2 regions of the Cyanobium sp. HWJ4-Hawea genome follow, and region 2 is predicted to be linked to the other one. Evidence: predicted binding sites of a transcription regulator. Region 2 holds the regulator's gene; the other holds the start of a gene.

Region 1 (8,437 bases), on a different contig from region 2:
GTGTTGCCAGTAGCGCAGGATTCCGACCAACCAGGCCGGCCGCCCGAAGAAGGGATTTGTTTCCAGGCTGGGGCCGCCCCAAAGCAGGTGGTTGCCGCCACCGCTGCCTTCGATCTGGTCACCCCGGCGCCGCCAGGAGCGCAGCCCCACGGCCTCACCTGCCTCCTCCAGCACCCGTATCCAGCCCGCGTAGGCCTCCCAGCTGCGACACACCGGCAGATTTACCTCCAGCACCCCAGGGTCGGCGGTCAGGCCGAGCACCTGCCAGGCGCCGTCGATGTCGAGGGGCAGCACGCCACTGAGCTCGGGTTGGCTCCAGCCCCTTGATGCTTCAGCGATCACCAATAGCAACTGCTCAAGGGGCTGGCGGGCCAGGGGGGGCAGAAATAGGTTCCAGCCATCTGCTGAAATCTCCAGGGTCAACACCTGGTAGAGCACCCCTTGGGGGAAGTGCTGCAGGGGTAGGCGCAGACCAGCGGGCCCAGGGGCCCCACTTAATTCGCGCAGTTTTCTTTTCAGGGGCCATTGGGCCCCATGCCATGACCCTTCGTCGTGGGAATCAACGTCTTCGTGGCAGAGCGGAGCGGCCCAGACCCGGTTGCTCGCAGAAAGGGGATCGCGCAATTCGAGGGGGTGCAATTTGCAACCCAGGGCCGCGCCGATGGCCGCCAAAAACTGGCGAGCCGCTTTTTTTGTGGGGTGGGGTAGGGCAGCTTGGGCCGCTGGCTCCAGGCCCTGCTGGGGCCAATTCACCACCGGAGTGCCATCTGCACCGGTGATCAGGCGCAGGGCCCAGCGGGGGTTTACTTCGCCGTCGTAGCGCTTGCCAGGGCAATAGATCAGGGTGCTGCCGGGCCACTGCCGCTCCTGCAATTTCCTGCCCAAGGCCTTGGCGTAACCAAGTTTGCTGGGGCCATCGGCCGCCACGCTCCATTCGGCGCCCTCTGGATCAAAAGGCACGTAGGTGGGCTCGCCACCAAAGGTGAGCTCTATGCCTGCTTCAACCAACCGCCTTTCGACTGCTTCTGCAACTAAGGCTGCATTTGCAGCTGCTGCTGAATTTGCAGCTGAAGCTGTCGAATCGGAAGCCATTATTTAGTAGCCAATTTTTAGCTGGCTATTGCTGATTATCTCGGCCTCTATTGCCCACTCAAATATGCTTTCAACGCCTGGTGGGCCAGAGAAGCTGCCGGTAATTGCGGCAGTTAGGTCTGATTTGGAGGAGGTGACGATCGGGATATAGCGATCATCTACGGCACCGATGCCACTGGCATCAAAACCGCGCCAACCAGCCCCCTGAAGATATACCTCGGTCCAGGCATGGAGGTCGTAGCGATCGGGTTTGGGCTCTACCAGGTGGTAACCACTGACGAATCGAGCCGGCAGGCCCACGCTGCGGCAGCACTCAATCATCAGCATCGCCAGATCTCGGCAGGAGCCCACCCGCTCCTTCAGGGTGCGGCTTGCGGGCCAGGCCGGACCGATGTGGCGTTGGGTGTATTTGACCCGGTCTTGAATGATTTCGAGTAGCTGCTGCAGGAAGGTCAGGCTGCGTTGATCACTACCCATCAGTGCTTCCTGGGCCAGGTCCACCGCCGCGGCATCGTGCTGGCCATTGGGTAACCAGCCCTGGAGGTTGCTAGCCAGGTCGGGGTTTAGCCGGCCAATCGGCACCGGTAGGCGCGCCATTTCTTCGTCGAGGCAAGCCTCCACCAGGGGGGCGCTGAAGGTTTCCACCTCCGAGCGGGAGACCACCTGAAATAGGTCGGTGTCCCCTAGAAAGCGGGCCCGGGTGATGGCATCACCACCGGCGGCAAGCAGGTCAAAAAGTTGGCTCGGATCCGGCGTCACCTCCAGTCGATAGTCGATCAGTCGCTGGAAGCCATGGGGGCGGGGCCTGAGGCAAAACCTGTGCGGACCCAGCTGCACCGGCTTGCTGTAGCGGTAGGTGAAGGTGTGGGTTAGGCGGGCACGCATGGCAACTCTGCGCTGGAAAGGGTGGTGGGAGAAGCAGAGATGTTGGCAGTGATGAAGTACCGCTGTTCAATCTGTTCGTGAAGTTGATTGAAATCGCTTTGCAGGCTGTCGATGGCTTCATGGAGGCCCTCGGCAATCAACGCATCAATGCTGGTGTAGCTCCAGCGGGCCAGGGTCAGACCGCTGAGGCATTCCAGCTCATCAGGAGCGCCGGGCACGGATTCACCCCTGATGATTTTGAGCGTTTCGTGGATGCGCTCGAGGCAGTAGCGCACCGAACGGGGAAAGATCGGATTGAGTAGGAGAAAGCCCGCCACCGCCTTTGGTTCGATCGCCTGCTGCCGCGATTGGCGGAACATTTGATAGGCCCCCGCACTGCGCAACAGGGAGATCCACTGCAGTTCATCGAGCACCCCCCCCACCTCATCGGGGGATGGCAAAAGCAGGAAGTACTTCACATCGAGGATGCGGCTGGTTTTTTCGGCCCGCTCCAGCAGGCGCCCCAGCCGGCTGAATTGCCAGGAGAGGTCGCGGCTCAAGGTTGAATCGGTGATCCCGTAAAAGAGTTGGCAGGCCCGTCGAATGTTGCGCAGCTGCTCCTGGCCCGGCTCCTTCCAGAAGCTCGTGCTTTCTTGCAGGATCCAGTAGATGTCGTTGAGCTGCTCCCACATTTCCGTGGTGATCACCTCGCGGATTTGGCGGGCGTTTTCCCGGGCAAAGGCGATGCAGTTGATGATGCTGTTGGGGTTTTCTTCGTTGCGCACCAGGAAGCTGACCACATCTTCCGGGGTGGCGGAGGGGTGCAGCTTGTCGAAGAGCTCCCGGTCCCCATTGGCCTCGATTAGGGGTAGCCAGGGTTCGGCACTGCCGGGGGGGCAATCGAGGGCCATCGCTTCGCTTACTTCAACGAAGCGGGAGATGTTCTCTGCCCGCTCCACGTAGCGGTTGATCCAGTAGAGGGAGTCGGCAACTCGACTCAGCATGGGACCAACTCCTGGGCCGAACTTTCATCGACAATCCAGGTGTCCTTACAGCCGCCGCCTTGGGATGAATTCACCACCAGGGAGCCCCGGCGCAGCGCCACCCGGGTCAGGCCACCCGGACTGATCCAGGCCCCCTTGCCCCGCAACACGTAGGGCCGCAAATCCACGTGGCAGGGAAATAGTTCGCCTTCGCTGAGGGATGGCACCGTCGAGAGTTCGAGGGTGGGTTGGGCGATGTAGTTGCGGGGGTCGGCCTTGATCTTCCCCGCAAAATCAGCAATTTCAGCCTGGCTGGCATGGGGCCCGATCAACATTCCGTAGCCCCCGGCTTCGGCCACGGCCTTCACCACTAGTTCGCCCAGGTGGGCCAGCACATAGGCCTGGTCGTCTGGGCGGGAGCAGAGGTAGGTGGGCACGTTTTCAATGATCGGCTCTTCCCCCAGGTAGTAGCGGATCATTTCCGGCACGTAGGCGTAGATCTGCTTGTCGTCGGCCACACCCGTGCCCGGGGCATTGGCGATGGCTACCCGGCCGGCTCGGTAGGCGCCCATCAGGCCCCGCACCCCCAACATCGAATCGCTGCGAAATACGGCTGGATCAAGGAAATCGTCGTCGATGCGGCGGTAGATCACATCCACGGGCTCCAGGCCACTGGTGCTGCGCATCCAAACCCGGTCTTCCTGGCAGAGCAGATCCCGGCCTTCCACCAGCTGGATTCCCATCTGCTGGGCCAGGTAGCTGTGCTCGAAGTAGGCGCTGTTGAAAACTCCAGGGGTGAGCAGCACAACCTTGGGGTTGTCGGTCCAGGGGGCAAGTTCCCGCAGGGTTTGCAGCAGATGGGAGGGGTAGTCGTCGATCGGTTGGACCGTGCGCCCCGAAAACAGGCTCGGGAACATGCGCTTCATCACGCGCCGGTTCTCGAGGAAATAGGCCACCCCGGAGGGGCAACGCAGGTTGTCCTCAAGCACGCGCCAGGTGCCTTCACCATCCCTGACCAGATCAAGGCCAGACACATGGCACCACTTGCCGAGGGGGGGCTGAAAGTCCCGCATCTCGGGCCGCCAGCCCTGGGAGCTTTCAACATCTGCGCGGGGAACCACCCCGTCGTTGAGAATTTTTTGGGGCCCGTAGACGTCCCCAAGAAATTGGTCGATCGCCTCCAGCCGTTGAACCAAGCCCTGCTCCAGGCGTTGCCAATCCGCCAGGCCAATGAGCCGGGGCAGGGGGTCGAAGGGCAGGATTCTCTCTACGCCCTTATTGCCGGAATCGTTGAGCCGGAAGGTGGCGCCCAGGCGTTTGAGCAGCATGCCCGCGGCCGCATGGTTCCGATTCAGTTCGGCCAGGCCCAGCTGACCCAGGGAAGAGAGCAGGGGTTGGAGGCTGCTGCGGGGTTGGTCAAAGGCACTGAAGTATTCGTCGTATCCCCGGGTGGGCCTGTATTCGGTAAACATTCCCCGCCCGTGACAGCTGAGCTGATCCTGGCCAGCGGGGGCTAATGCCCGAGTGCCTATTGCTACAAACCCAAGGCTTGCGTGGCAGTTGCGCAGGGTTAGTGCCTAGTTCGGATTTATGAATTGCTCAAGTTGTGATTCCCGGCGCCGCCAGCAATTGCCGCCATAGGGCTTCAGGTTCAGGGGCGATCGGCAGGGGCTGGTCGCCCAACTGGCTGATCGGCCGGCAGCCCAGGCTGTTGATCAGTAGGGCGCCGGCGCTGGCGTGCAAATCAGCGGCGCCAATCACCTTTTCTTTGGCCAGGCCCAGCTGCAGGGCCAGGCCGCGCATTACCCCCGGGAGGCAACCGCTGGCCAGGGGAGGGGTGATCCAGCCAGAACTGCTGAGCACCAGGAGATTGGCGCTGGTGCCGCAGCTCAATTCGCCTGGGTGCGGGGCCCCCGAGCAGGGGAGCAGGGCGTCGTCGAAACCGGCGGCTACCGCCTGGCGGCGGGCCTGGATCGCCGCTCCGTAGGCCATGGTTTTGCAGCAACTCAGCAGGCTGGTGGCACTGCGGCTTTCCGTGGGACTGACGAACAGCCGCACCGGCGCGAAGTTCGGGCGGTAGGGATTTAGTTGCAGCCAGAAGCGGCCGCTTTGCTCGCTGGGCAAATCCAGGCCCCGCCCGGCCCCGCTCGGCCCCCCGCTCGGTCCCCCGCCGGCCCGGCTCCAATTGAGCCTGAGGGCACCGCCTGTGATGCCGCTGCGGCTAACTGCTTCGCCAATCAGTTTTTGCACCTGGCCTTTGGCCGGGGGCTCGGCCATGGCGAGCAGGTGGGCGCCCCTTTGCCAGCGGGCCAGGTGTTCCTCAAGCCTGCAGCTCACACCTGCTTCCACCAGCAGGGTTTCAAAAATCCCATCGGCCAGCAGTAGGGCCCGATCACTGACGGGAATGGCCAGTTCGTCGGGGTTGCCCCAACTGCCCTTTGGCCCGGGTTGGTCGATCCAGGCGATCGCTTTGCCGGGGCCGTCCGCACTCATGCCAAGGCCTCCAGCAGGGGCTTTAGCTTCCAGCCCATTTCTTCTGCTTCAGCCGCTGGATCGGAATCGGCGACGATGCCGCAACCGGCATGTACCCGCAGCCTTTGGTCCTTGATCACAACTGATCGGATCAAGATGTTGCTATCGAATTGGCCATCTGGAGCAAGCCAAAACAGGCTGCCGCAGTAGGGCCCCCGGGGCACCGGTTCCAGGCTTGCCAGCCGTTGAGAAGCCCGAATTTTGGGGGCTCCGCTGATGGAACCGCCGGGCCAGCAGGCCCGCAGCAGGTCCACCAAGTTGCGCTCAGGTTGCAGGCTGCCCCGCACCACCGAGGTGAGGTGGTGCACCTGGCGATAGCTCTCTAGACCCACCAGTTGGCTCACCCCAATCGATCCGGGCTGGCAAACCCGGCCCAGATCATTACGGAGCAGGTCCACGATCATCACGTTTTCGGCCCGATCCTTGCCGCTGGTCACCAGGGCGGCGGCTTCGGCTGCATCGGCCTGGGCATCGCTGCGGCGCGGGCGGGTGCCCTTGATCGGTCGAGTTTCCACCTGGCCGGCCTGCCCCAGCCGCAGGAAACGCTCCGGGGAGCTGGAGAGCACGGCTTCGCCCTGGGCCCCAGCGCCGGCGATCGCCAGGCCCCCAAAGGGGGCGGGGCAGCCCTGGCGCAGGCGGCCGTAGAGGGCAAGGGGATCGGGGGGGGCCAGAGCCTGGAATTCGCAACAGGCCGTCAGATTGGCCTGAAACAGGTCTCCGGCCGCAATCCATTCCAGGATCTGGCTTACCTGGCGGCCAAAGGCGGCGGGGTCGGTGTGCCACTGCCAGGCCTGCAGGGGAATGCCAAGGTTTGCTGCCTCCCCGGCCTGGTGGGGCCCCTTGGCCATGGGCAGGGCTTCGATCAGCTCAGCCATGGCCTTGATTCGCCCCGGATCGCTGCCCTCCAGCACCAGGCTCTGTTCCTGGTGGTCGAGCAGCAATATCGGGTCGTGCCGGGCGGCCCACAGCACGGCCATGTCGCTGGTGGCCCAGTGTGCGCCGGCCTCCACCCAGGCCCCGGCCTCGTAGGCCAGCCAGCCCATCCAGTGGCCGCCATCCTGGGAGATGGAACTCAGGGCGGCGAAGGGATCTTCCGAGCAGGGATCTTCCGGGCAGGTGGGCCCCGGCAGGCCGCGGCAAACCCGCTGGGCCAGGGGATTGATGCCTATCCGGCTGCAGCGGCCTTGCCCCACACCATCGCCGTCGAGCCAGACCAAACCCTCGCGGCCGAACTTGGCTACCAGGCCGTGCACAAGGGCCATGGGCTCGCGCCAGGCCATGGCCCGCTGCAGCCTTTTGGTCGGTAGGGAGTTCATCGACGATTGCTGGCCAGTTCGGGATGGCCCGCCTCGACCAGGGCTCCATCGCGAATTCGGCAGCTGTCGCAAACGCCGCAGGGCTCTTCGCCACCGCTGTAGCAACTCCAGGTGGCTCCGATCGGCACCCCCAGCCGCAGGGCCTCCCGCACGATCTCGGTTTTGCCCCATGCCACCAGCGGTGCCCACAGTTGGGCTCCGCGGCCTTCCCTACCGCTCTTACTGGCCAGGTCCGCCAGGGTTTGGAAGGCGGCCAGGTAATCCGGGCGGCAATCGGGATAGCCCGAATAGTCCACCGCATTCACGCCCAGCACTAGCTTTTCTGCGCCCTCGGCCTCGGCCAGGCTCAGGCCCAGGGCAATGAAAACCGTGTTGCGTCCGGGCACATAGGTGCTGGGGATCAGGCCGCTTTGCACCCCCGTGGTCGGTACGGCGATGTTTTCATCGGTGAGGGCCGAGCCCCCCCAACTGGCCAGATTTACCGAGATGGTGTGGTGGCCGTTCAGCTGCAGGTGGTCGGCCAGCTGGTTGGCTGCTGCCAATTCGCGCCGATGCCTTTGGCCATAGTCGAAGGAAAGGCCGGTAACGGCATAGCCCGCCTCGATCGCCAGGGCCGCTGCCGTAGCTGAATCCAGGCCGCCGGAAAGCAGGGCAATCGCCTTTGGGTTACCTCCAGGAACTTCGCTTGGCAGGGGGCTACTCATTTCAAAAGGCTGCCAGATCAGCAGGCGATGTCTACCCGCCCTGTGGCCCTGGCGGCGTTGCTCGCCAAGATGGGCCCAGTTGGAATTTGGCCTGTGCTGCTGTCTCGCCTGTTGGGCTTGGGAATGGGAATGGCTGCGGGCATTGCCACCGGTGGGTTTGGCCCCCTTGCCCTGGCGGGCTTGGCGATTCCACGGCTCGATCTCAGCGGCTATCCGGCGGCCGCGGCTGGGGAGACCCGCTGGGTGATCCAGCTGCCTGGGGTGCTGCCGCCCACTGCTGATCCCACCATTTCCCCCAATCCCCGCGATTGGCGGGTTGAGGTGTTGGTCGGCCAGCTTGTCAAGGCGGACTGCAACCAGTACACCTTTTCGGCGCGGTTGCGGGTTGACCATCCCCAGGCCAACCCCGAACTCAGCTATCTGAAGGTCAGTGATGTGGGGCCCCTTGCCTCTACCCGCATGGCCTGTACCCCCGGCCAACCGCTGCAGGAGCGCTTTGTGGCCCGCGCCGGTAAACCCTTTGTGATGCCCTACAAGGTGAGCCGGCCGATCGTGATCTATGCACCCAAGAACCTGCAGGTGCGCTGGAAGCTCTGGAAGGCGGAAACCCAGCACCGCGCTGCCAACGCCATCTAGCGCACCCCCAGCCACTTGTGGCTTTGCAGGCTGAGCCGCCACGGGCGGTGTTGGCGCACGTAGGCAATAGCGAGTTCTTTCCCCTCCTCGCTTAGCCAGCCGGGCTGGAGCAACAGAGCCGGCTGCCCGAGCTTTTGGCTGGCGCTTAGGCAAGCAGTTGCCATCTCTTCTGCAAAGGCCAAATCTCCAGGGCCATGCACGATCACCTTGAGTTCCTGGCAGGCGGCCAGCAGCTCAGGGGTGGGTGGCCGGTGGGCCTTCGGGGAGAGGGTGATCCAGTCGAACCGGCCGCTGAGGCGATCCACGCCGC
Region 2 (8,437 bases):
TCCCCTTCCAGGATGGTGCTGGCAAGCACTTCACCGGCCTTGATCACGGGTCGGTTTGGCCGGAGGTCGGGGAAGGCCAGCACCTGCCTTTCCCCGCGCAACACATTGGCTGCCGAAATCAGGCTCACCACCCAGCTGCCTGGTTTGGCAAGCATTTCTTCGAGTTTGGCAATGTCGCTACGGGGCACCAGCAGAATTTGCCGATCAGCGTTCTGGCCCGGCAGCACCCTGCGAAAGGCATTGAGGTTGGCCTGCTGCAACAGGGCCGTAACCACGGATTTTGCCTGGCTTGGCTGCTCCAGCTTCACCTTGGCGCTGGCCAGGATTTGACCGCTGCTGATCACCACATCGCCCCGGCGGAAGGCAATCAGGTTTGTCTCCAGATCCTTGAGCTCTTTTGTGCCGGCGGCAATTTGGCTGCGCACCTGGGCCAAATCCCTTTCGTTGCTGCGGATTTCGGCATCCCGCACCTGTAGGTCGCGGCCCAAGCGGCTGCGTTCCGCCTCCAGTTGCCGGCGCTGGGCCAGCAGCGGTGCCAGGCTCCCACGCAGGGTCACCAGCCTGGCTTCCGATTGGTTTAGTTGGCCCTGGAAGCGGGCCTGCTCCTTTTCTGCCTGCTTCCGCTTGGCTTCGCTCGTGGCCAGGTTGCTGCGGCTGGTTTGCAGGCGAGTTTCCAGCTTGTCGAGCTCAAAAAGCCCCACCCGCAGCCGTTCACTCACCAAAAGCATTAAGCCCAAAGACACGGCACTGATCACGCTGCCGGTGAGCACGGTGATCAACACGGCCGTGCGTCGGGGCCGCATCTGAAACAGGCTTAAACGGGCCTTGCCCACCCGGCTGCCCAGGCGATCACCAAGGGTCGAGAGCACGCCCCCAAGCACGAGCAGCGCCAGGATCAGAAGCCAGCCCGACACAGGTTTCAGCAGGGGGTACCAGTATCCCCCGGCGAAAGGCTTTAGCTAAAGCGCTTGGCCAGGGCGATCGGATCAAACACGGTGATTTTTTTGCGATCGATCTGCACCAGCCCTTCGTTGCGTAGGTCGCCCAGCAGGCGGGTGATTGTTACCCGGGTGGAGCCAATGGCCTCGGCGATCGCCTGGTGTGAGAGGCGCAGATCAATGGTGATCCCCTCGTTGCCAGGCACCCCAAAATCCCGGCAGAGAACTAGCAGAAAGCTCACCAGCCGCGAAGACATATCGCGGTGGGTGAGGGTTTCTATCATCGTTTCGGTCTGCAGAATCCTCGAAGAAAGGCCCTGCAGCAGGAGCAGTCCAACGCTGGCGTCCTGCTCAATGGCCCGCCTTACGGAGGTGGCCGGCGCCGTCACCATCTCCACCCTGGTGAAGGCAATCGCGTGATAAAACCTGTCTGAACGCTGGCCCGTCAGCAGCGACAAGACCCCGAAAAGGCTGTTTTCGCGGAGTAGGGCCACCGTGATTTCCTCTCCGGATTCGTAGACCCGTGAGAGGCGGACAGCGCCGCGGCGCAATAAGTAGACCCGTTCTGCGGGGTCTCCGGGAAAGAAGATGGTTTTCCCCCGTTCAACCGTTTCAACGCTGCTACCAGAAAGGGAGCGGATTACCTCCAGCAGGGTTGCGGAGCCCTGGCTCGCCACACCGACCCCCGCCACGCTGCCGGGGGAGCCGGTTGACGGTGTGTTGGCCGTACGGCTGAATCCGTGGATCACGCCAACCATCGTGCTGGACAGATGGCAGGAACCTAGGTACCACCGCTGCCTCAACATGTAGCAACCCGCACCTTTTTGGCGCCCCATGCCCTGGCGCGGCACCAGTAGTACGGATGCTTCCACTATCGGTAGTGTCCTTTCCTTGTAAAAGGCCCCTACGCCGCTACATTCAGATTCTGCGGCATTCGCCCCTAGGGCTGGCTGCGTTCCTAAAGCCAGATCTCCGGGGAGTTGATGACCGCCAGCCTGTCTGCTGCCAACCCAAACCACCAGCGCCCGCAGCGGTTGGAGTTGGTGGCCGGTGGCATCCAGGCCCATGCCCCCAGGCCCTTACGCATTGCCGAGCAGTCGGAAGGTCTGCTTCAGATCCATACGGCCCCTTTCCGGGGCAGCTTTGGCTCCGTTCTCAGCCAGGCCCTACGAGCTGCTGGTCTTGGTAGCCGGGTGCTGGTTTCCCAGCTGCTCAAGGGCGGGGTGGAGCAGGGGGTGGCCAACAGTGTTTGGCTATGTGGCCGCCTGCAGTGGCTGCGCCCTGCGGTGCCAGCTTGTTTGGCCGAAACTGCGCAAGCTGAATTTGCAGATGGCGGCGCCTTGGCCGCCGTGCAGGAGGTTTGGGCCTTCAGCCGCGAGCAGCTGATCAGTGGGGCGGTGGACCTAATGGTGCTCGATGAACTTGGCTTGGCGATGGAGCTGGGCTACCTCCAGCCGGCCGAGGTGCTCGATGCGCTTGAGCGCCGTCCAGCCCACCTGGATGTCATCCTTACTGGCCCTGCCATGGGGCCTGCCCTGATGGCCCTGGCTGATCAAGTCACCGAGCTGCGTCGCGGCTTTTAGGTTCTCTCTCCCGTCATGCTTAAAAACGACCTTTGGATCAAGGAGCAGGCCGCAGTGGGCATGCTCGAGCCATTTCAATCCAGCCTCGTTAGGCATCTCGATCCAGAGAATGGTGCCTCGCCAGTACTGAGCTTTGGTTGCTCTTCCTATGGCTACGACCTGCGCCTCTCGCCCAAGGAGTTTTTGATCTTCCGCCATGTGCCGGGCACGATCATGAATCCGAAGCGCTTCAATCCCGCCAACCTCGAACCAGCAGCCCTCGCCGAAGATGCCGACGGGTCCTACTTCATTTTGCCGGCCCATTCCTATGGCCTAGGCGTGGCGCTGGAAAAGATGAGGGTGCCAGCCAATATCACCGTGATCTGCCTCGGCAAAAGCACCTATGCCCGCCTTGGCATCATTGTGAATACCACCCCAGCTGAAGCCAGTTGGGAGGGCCATCTCACCTTGGAGTTCAGTAACTCTTCGGGGGCTGATTGCCGCATTTATGCCAATGAGGGAATTTGCCAGTTGCTCTTTTTTGAGGGAGATCCCTGCGAGACCACCTATCAGGATCGGGCCGGTAAATATCAACATCAGCCAGAGCGGGTGACCCTTGCCAAAGTTTAAGTACCGGGAGCTCTAGCGAATTTTAGGGAGTCCTAGGGCGCCAGGCGGGCTTTGTGGAGCCGGCTCCTCTCATACCAATCTGCAAACTGGGGTGTCCAGGTTTGCAGGTGGGGCCACATCAGGTCGCAGAGTTCGCGAATTTCCTGCTGGGCATCGAGCTTGGCCCGCAGATCTAAAAAGTGAAGAAAGGCCCGCAGGGTGAAGCTCACCACAAAGTGTTGGCGATAGTCGAAGGGCAGGATGCCGCGGGCATGCTCCTCCGCAAAACCTGCCGCCAGTAGATCCCTGTAGCGCTCAGCGGCCTGCTGACAAAGCCCCAGGTCGATGGCCCTTTGCTCGCCTGTGTAGGCGTATTTTTTACCTTGCCGGTCGCTGTAATTACCCTCTGGGCGTAGGTAGAAAACCTCCTCCAGCTCCAGCTCCCCTGCTGCGGCTTTACAGATGCGATCGCCGGTATAACGCATCGACTGCACATCGAAGCTCACCCCCACCCGGTGGGTGCGGGCCTGTTGCATCACCGAATGGGGAAACCAGCCCACATTCAGCACAATTTGGGCATGCTCCAGGGGGCCGTAGTGGCCCCTCTCCCCAGACAGCAAACGCTTTACACAAATCTCCCCAGCCTTAGTTTCTTCGGGCCAGTTGGCCGAATCGCCTGCCACAAAGCCCTCGCTGTAGTCCTGGTGCATGCCGGCATAGACGCACTGCTGGGGATTTGGGGTGGCGGCAATAAGGGCCACCCGGAAACGGGGATCCATGGGGGGTTGGGTTGGCGGTTATCAGAGATGGTTGGTCGGATTAGCCGTGGCTGCGGGGGCCGGCCTGGCTTGGGGATGTCACCCCTTTGGCTTGATTCTGCTCGGCGACGTCAAGCGTGCTTATGGCACCCATCCCGGCGAACTTGGGCAGGGGTTCCTTGGCGATTAGGGCCTGGGCCATGGCCTGCAGTTCTGCGCCGCTGCGGGCGCCGATTGAGCGGCCAATGTCGACGCCTTGGTCGTTGAACAATTCCAGCTGGGGGATGCCATTGACGCCATAGCGATCCATCTGTGGTTGCCAGCGGGGGTTGTCGACGTTGAGCAGCACCACATTGAGCTCTCCGCGGTGTTGGGACTCCATCGTCTCCATCGCCGGTGCCATCGATTTGCAGGCCTCGCACCAGTCGGCGTAGAACTCCACCATGCTTGGTTTGCCATTGGCGAGGGCGACCTGGAGGTCTGGAGATTGGCGAGCCATGCGCTCGAGGGGCGCCTCGGGATGGAGGCCACCGCGAAACCAGAGCACGGCCCCGGCCAAAACAACCGCTAAAAGCAGCAGCAGCAAGCTTTCCTTGTGGCCGCGCTGCTGGCTAGGACCCGGATCCGGAGTTTCGATCATGGGGGCACTTTGCCAGTGCTTGCTAGCTTTTTGCAGGACGCCACAGCTGAGCGGCCCCATAGCTGAGCGGCCCCGATGAAACGGCGTCTAACCCTGCATTTCCCCCGGGAGGCTGTTCACCAGCCAATCACCTACCGGCTGGCGGTCGATTTTGATGTGGCCGCCAAAATCCTGCGGGCCCAAATCGCTCCAAACCAGAGCGGCACGATGGTGGTCGAACTCTCAGGCGACATCGATGAGCTCGCCGCAGCGGAACATTGGCTCGAGGGCCAGGGTCTGGGCATAAACCGCGCCCCAGGCCAGATTCAGGTCGACCCGGCACGCTGCGTCGACTGCGGCATTTGCTCGAGCGTGTGCCCCAGTGGGGCCTTGGGTTTTGACGCGCCGTCTTGGCAGTTGCAGTTTGATGCGCAACGCTGTCTGGTGTGTGAGCAGTGCATCCCCAGCTGCCCACTGGACGCGATTGCCCTAGTGCTTGACCAGCCAACTGTCATGAAAAAACTGTGAAAGCCGCCTTGCGCCTACTGCTGCTGCCCCTGCGGGCGCCGATGCTGTTGGTGTTGGTGGCCATTGCGGTCTATGAGGGGCTCAGCTGGGGCCACCCCCCTGGGATCAACGTCGATTCACTTCAGTGGCCCAGTCTGTTTTGGTCCCTCGATTGCCTGCATGCGGTGGTGGTGGTGGTGATTTGCACCATGCCCGATTTGCTGTTGCAACGGGTTTCCAGCCTGATGGCGGCCAGCCGAGTGATCAGTTTGGTGATCACCCTTTTGATCGTGACCATTGGCGGGCTCTACATGCTGCATTTGCAGGTGCTTAGCCACGTGCTGATCCTGGCTTCTGGGGTGCTGCTGGCGCGGGTTGATTTGGCCCGGATTCGGGTGGTGCCCCCGCCAGCGCTGCTAACCGCAGCCCTCACCCTGCTGGTGTTGCTTGGGGCGACCGCAGGCCACTTCATTTCCAGCCAAGATCCCGGCTTAACAATTGGCTAAGCGCTCTTGCTGGTAAGTCCAGGCATTGCCGAGCACTTTTTTTACGTAGAGCCGGGTTTCGGGATAGGGAATGGCCTCTACCCAAAGTTCCGGCCATGGCCCAATCGGACGGGAAGCCCAACGGGATACGGCCCCGGGTCCCGCGTTGTAACTGGCAATGGCCAGGATCGGGTTGCCGGCCCACAGACCCAACAGTTGTTTGATGTAAAGACCACCTAGGTCTGCACTGATTTGGGGATTTTCAAGCTCTTCATTGCCCAGCGGCCGGCCGGCGAGCTCCTGGGCGGTTTCTGGCATCAGCTGCATCAGGCCCACCGCTCCGGCCACTGATTTGACGCCGGGGGAAAAGCGCGATTCCTGTTTGGCTACCCCTGCCAGCAGGCTGGCCGCCAGGCCGTGGCGTTCTGCCACGGGGTTAAAAATTTCCACAAAGCGCGGCCTTCTCTGGGCGTTCAGCAGTTGGCTCCTCGCGTTGCACTGATGGGGCTGGAGCTTGAGTCCGGCCTGTTCCAATTGGCCCAAGCCGATCCAGTCGTCGCCGGCTCCCTGGCGCAAGCGACCCTCGAGCAGCAGCTCCTGGGCCCGCTGGGGCGCTTGACCGCCGCGCTGGTGGCGCCAGTGTTCCCAGGCTTCCTGGTTGAGGCCCAGTCGCCACAGCCGATTAAGCGATGGCGATGGGCTGGCCAAGGGGCTCCAGCTTGGTTTGGCCAAGGCTGATGTTCCAGCACTTTTCAACTGCTGATCGCCGCGGCCCAAACGCACCGCTGTCCTCCAGCCGTAATAGCCCTCGGGATGTTGCTTTTGAACCAGCTCCCATTGCGCCCTGGCGGCCCTTTCCTGGCCTAGGCGCAACAGCGAAAAGCCCAACCAAAACTTTTGACGGGCCGATAGATCAAGCGGCAAATATTGGTTGGTGGGGCTAGAGAGCAGCTGGCGGGCCGTGGACCATTGGCCCTTCAGTAGGGCCAGGCGGGCTGCTTGCCATTGGAGTTCCCAGCTGGCGGGATCCTTGGGCCAGCGGTTGAGCACGGCAAGGGCACTTTCAACCTTGCCGTTTTCCAGGGCTAGCCGCGCTTGCACAGGCGCGCTCTGCCTGAGATTTTCAGGTAGTTGCCCGAGGGCTTGCAGGTTGCTGGCACCTTCGCCCTCCGCCAGGAGACGGGTGGCTTCGGCCGCTTCCAAACTTTGGGGATGGCCTTGGGCCAGGCTCAGCAGCAGCTGGTCGGCTTGCTGCAGCTGGGCTTGCCCCTGCCCGCCACCTGGGCCCTTGAGGAGTGCTTTGGCCAGGGCCAGGGTGGTGGTTGGCGAGGCTGCTGTTCCCCGCAGGCAGGCCTGGGCTCTGTCGGTATCTGACAGTTGGGCCAGGCCCGTGGCCAACTGGTTGCGTTCGGCTGGTTTTAGGGCCCGCTCCCGGCGGCAAACCGCCTGGAGTTTTCGATCTGCACCGGGCCAGCGGATACCCCAGCGGGCCAGGTGCAGGGCTCCTTGGCGTTGGTCTTTGGGGCTGGGGCCCGCCTCCAGGGCCGCGGCCAGGGCGGCGGGGTGGGCCGGGAAGCGCTTGAGGAGCTGCTGGCGTAGGGAAGGTCGGCTGGCCCCCAGGCTGTAAAGGGCATCGGCGCTGCTGGGATCTTTGGGGAAACGGCGCTGCAGTTGCTGCCAGAGCAGCTCAGCTGCCTGGTGCTCCCCCAGGGCAGTCTGGGCGAGGGCCTGTTGTTTGAGCACCACTCCCGCAATGGGGTCAGGCCCCCAGGCCTGGTTGCCAAGTAGTTGCAGTTGGCGTCTGGGATCGGCATTTGCCTGGGCGGCCAACAGCAGGCTGGCTTCCCGGCGTTTTTCGGGATCGGCAGCTAGCTGGCGCCAGCCTTCGAGCTGCCAACGGGGGGTTTGGGGGTTGGGCTGGGGGCCCCACTCGAGCAGGGCATCGCCAGCCAGCAGCAGGCCAAAGCTGCCGAGGCAGCTAAGGGCAAGTAACTGGACGAGGCGGGCCAAGGGCATGGAGCGGCAATGGCGCCATTGTGGGAACACCACGGCCTGTTTTGTCTGCCATGCGATGGCCCCCGCGTTGGTCCTGGCTCCAGCAAGGTCAGGTGCAGCTGCCAGGTGCCTCCCAACGGCTACGCAGCCTGAGGGTTTGGGCAGCGACTGGCGCCTTGCTGCTACTGAGGCCCTATTGGCCTTTGAATTGGCTGCCTGGCTGGGTGGTGGGAGCCCTGCTGCTTTGGGCCATTGGCGAATTGTTGATCTGGATTTGGTGGCCGCCACGCTGGCGCTAGGGCGGCCGAGGCGGGCCACTTAGCCTGGCCTCCTTCGAGCAAAGCCCCATGGTCGAGAAGGTCCCCCATCCCGTTGGCCTTCCCCTTGGCGGTGCGGTTGCGGGCTTCGGCACCGATGGCATTCGCGGCCGGGTGGGCAGCCAGCTCAGCCCCGCTTTGGCGATGCAGGTGGGCTACTGGTGCGGCCAGGTTTTGCCCCCGGGCGGGCCGATATTGATCGGCAAGGATTCCCGTAGCAGTGGCCCGATGCTTGAGGCTGCCCTCAGCGCGGGCCTTACGGCAGCAGGAAGGGAGGTTTGGAGCATGGGCCTCTGCCCCACCCCGGCGGTGCCAGGGGCGATTCGCCGCCTCAACGCCAGTGGCGGCCTGATGGTTTCCGCCAGCCACAACCCACCCCACGACAATGGCATCAAGATGTTTGGCCCCTCTGGCGCCAAGCTCAGCCGCGCCCAGCAACAGGCGGTGGAAGCCGGCCTGTCGGGCCTGGCTGGCCAGGCTGCAGGTGCTGGAGGGCCAGGCTTCTCCGGAAATGGCAGGGTGCTCGATCGAGGCGATCTGCTGGCTGATTACCAGCGCGCTCTGTTGGCGAGCGTCCGTGGCAGGCGTTTGCAGGGCTGCAAGATTGTTTTGGACCTCTGCTGGGGGTCTGCCACCGCCTGCGGTGA

What was found. The regulator NtcA, encoded in region 2, controls nitrogen genes in cyanobacteria. The targets are predictions, from matches to a motif close to GTANCNNNNGNTAC.
Region 1: KBY58_RS06345 (circularly permuted type 2 ATP-grasp protein) is a predicted target of NtcA. The motif match lies at 4,464-4,477, and genes of this name have one in related genera.

The regions. Positions count from the first base shown of each region.
Region 1 covers NZ_JAGQBV010000020.1:28,776-37,212, forward strand. Annotated here, with positions in the region: gene KBY58_RS06330 (transglutaminase family protein) at 1-1,092, opposite strand, end outside; gene KBY58_RS06335 (transglutaminase family protein) at 1,096-1,977, opposite strand; gene KBY58_RS06340 (alpha-E domain-containing protein) at 1,962-2,960, opposite strand; gene KBY58_RS06345 (circularly permuted type 2 ATP-grasp protein) at 2,954-4,411, opposite strand; gene KBY58_RS06350 (aminotransferase class IV) at 4,539-5,432, opposite strand; gene KBY58_RS06355 (anthranilate synthase component I family protein) at 5,429-6,787, opposite strand; gene queC (7-cyano-7-deazaguanine synthase QueC) at 6,784-7,491, opposite strand; gene KBY58_RS06365 (ecotin family protein) at 7,519-8,127, shown strand; gene KBY58_RS06370 (7-carboxy-7-deazaguanine synthase QueE) at 8,124-8,437, opposite strand, start outside.
Region 2 covers NZ_JAGQBV010000018.1:22,993-31,429, reverse strand. Annotated here, with positions in the region: gene KBY58_RS05860 (DUF3084 domain-containing protein) at 1-914, opposite strand, end outside; gene ntcA (global nitrogen regulator NtcA) at 956-1,696, opposite strand; gene KBY58_RS05850 (cob(I)yrinic acid a,c-diamide adenosyltransferase) at 1,922-2,521, shown strand; gene dcd (dCTP deaminase) at 2,537-3,130, shown strand; gene thyX (FAD-dependent thymidylate synthase) at 3,163-3,888, opposite strand; gene KBY58_RS05835 (thioredoxin domain-containing protein) at 3,929-4,507, opposite strand; gene KBY58_RS05830 (NIL domain-containing protein) at 4,583-5,014, shown strand; gene KBY58_RS05825 (hypothetical protein) at 5,011-5,499, shown strand; gene KBY58_RS05820 (transglycosylase SLT domain-containing protein) at 5,485-7,494, opposite strand; gene KBY58_RS05815 (hypothetical protein) at 7,545-7,772, shown strand; gene glmM (phosphoglucosamine mutase) at 7,821-8,437, shown strand, end outside.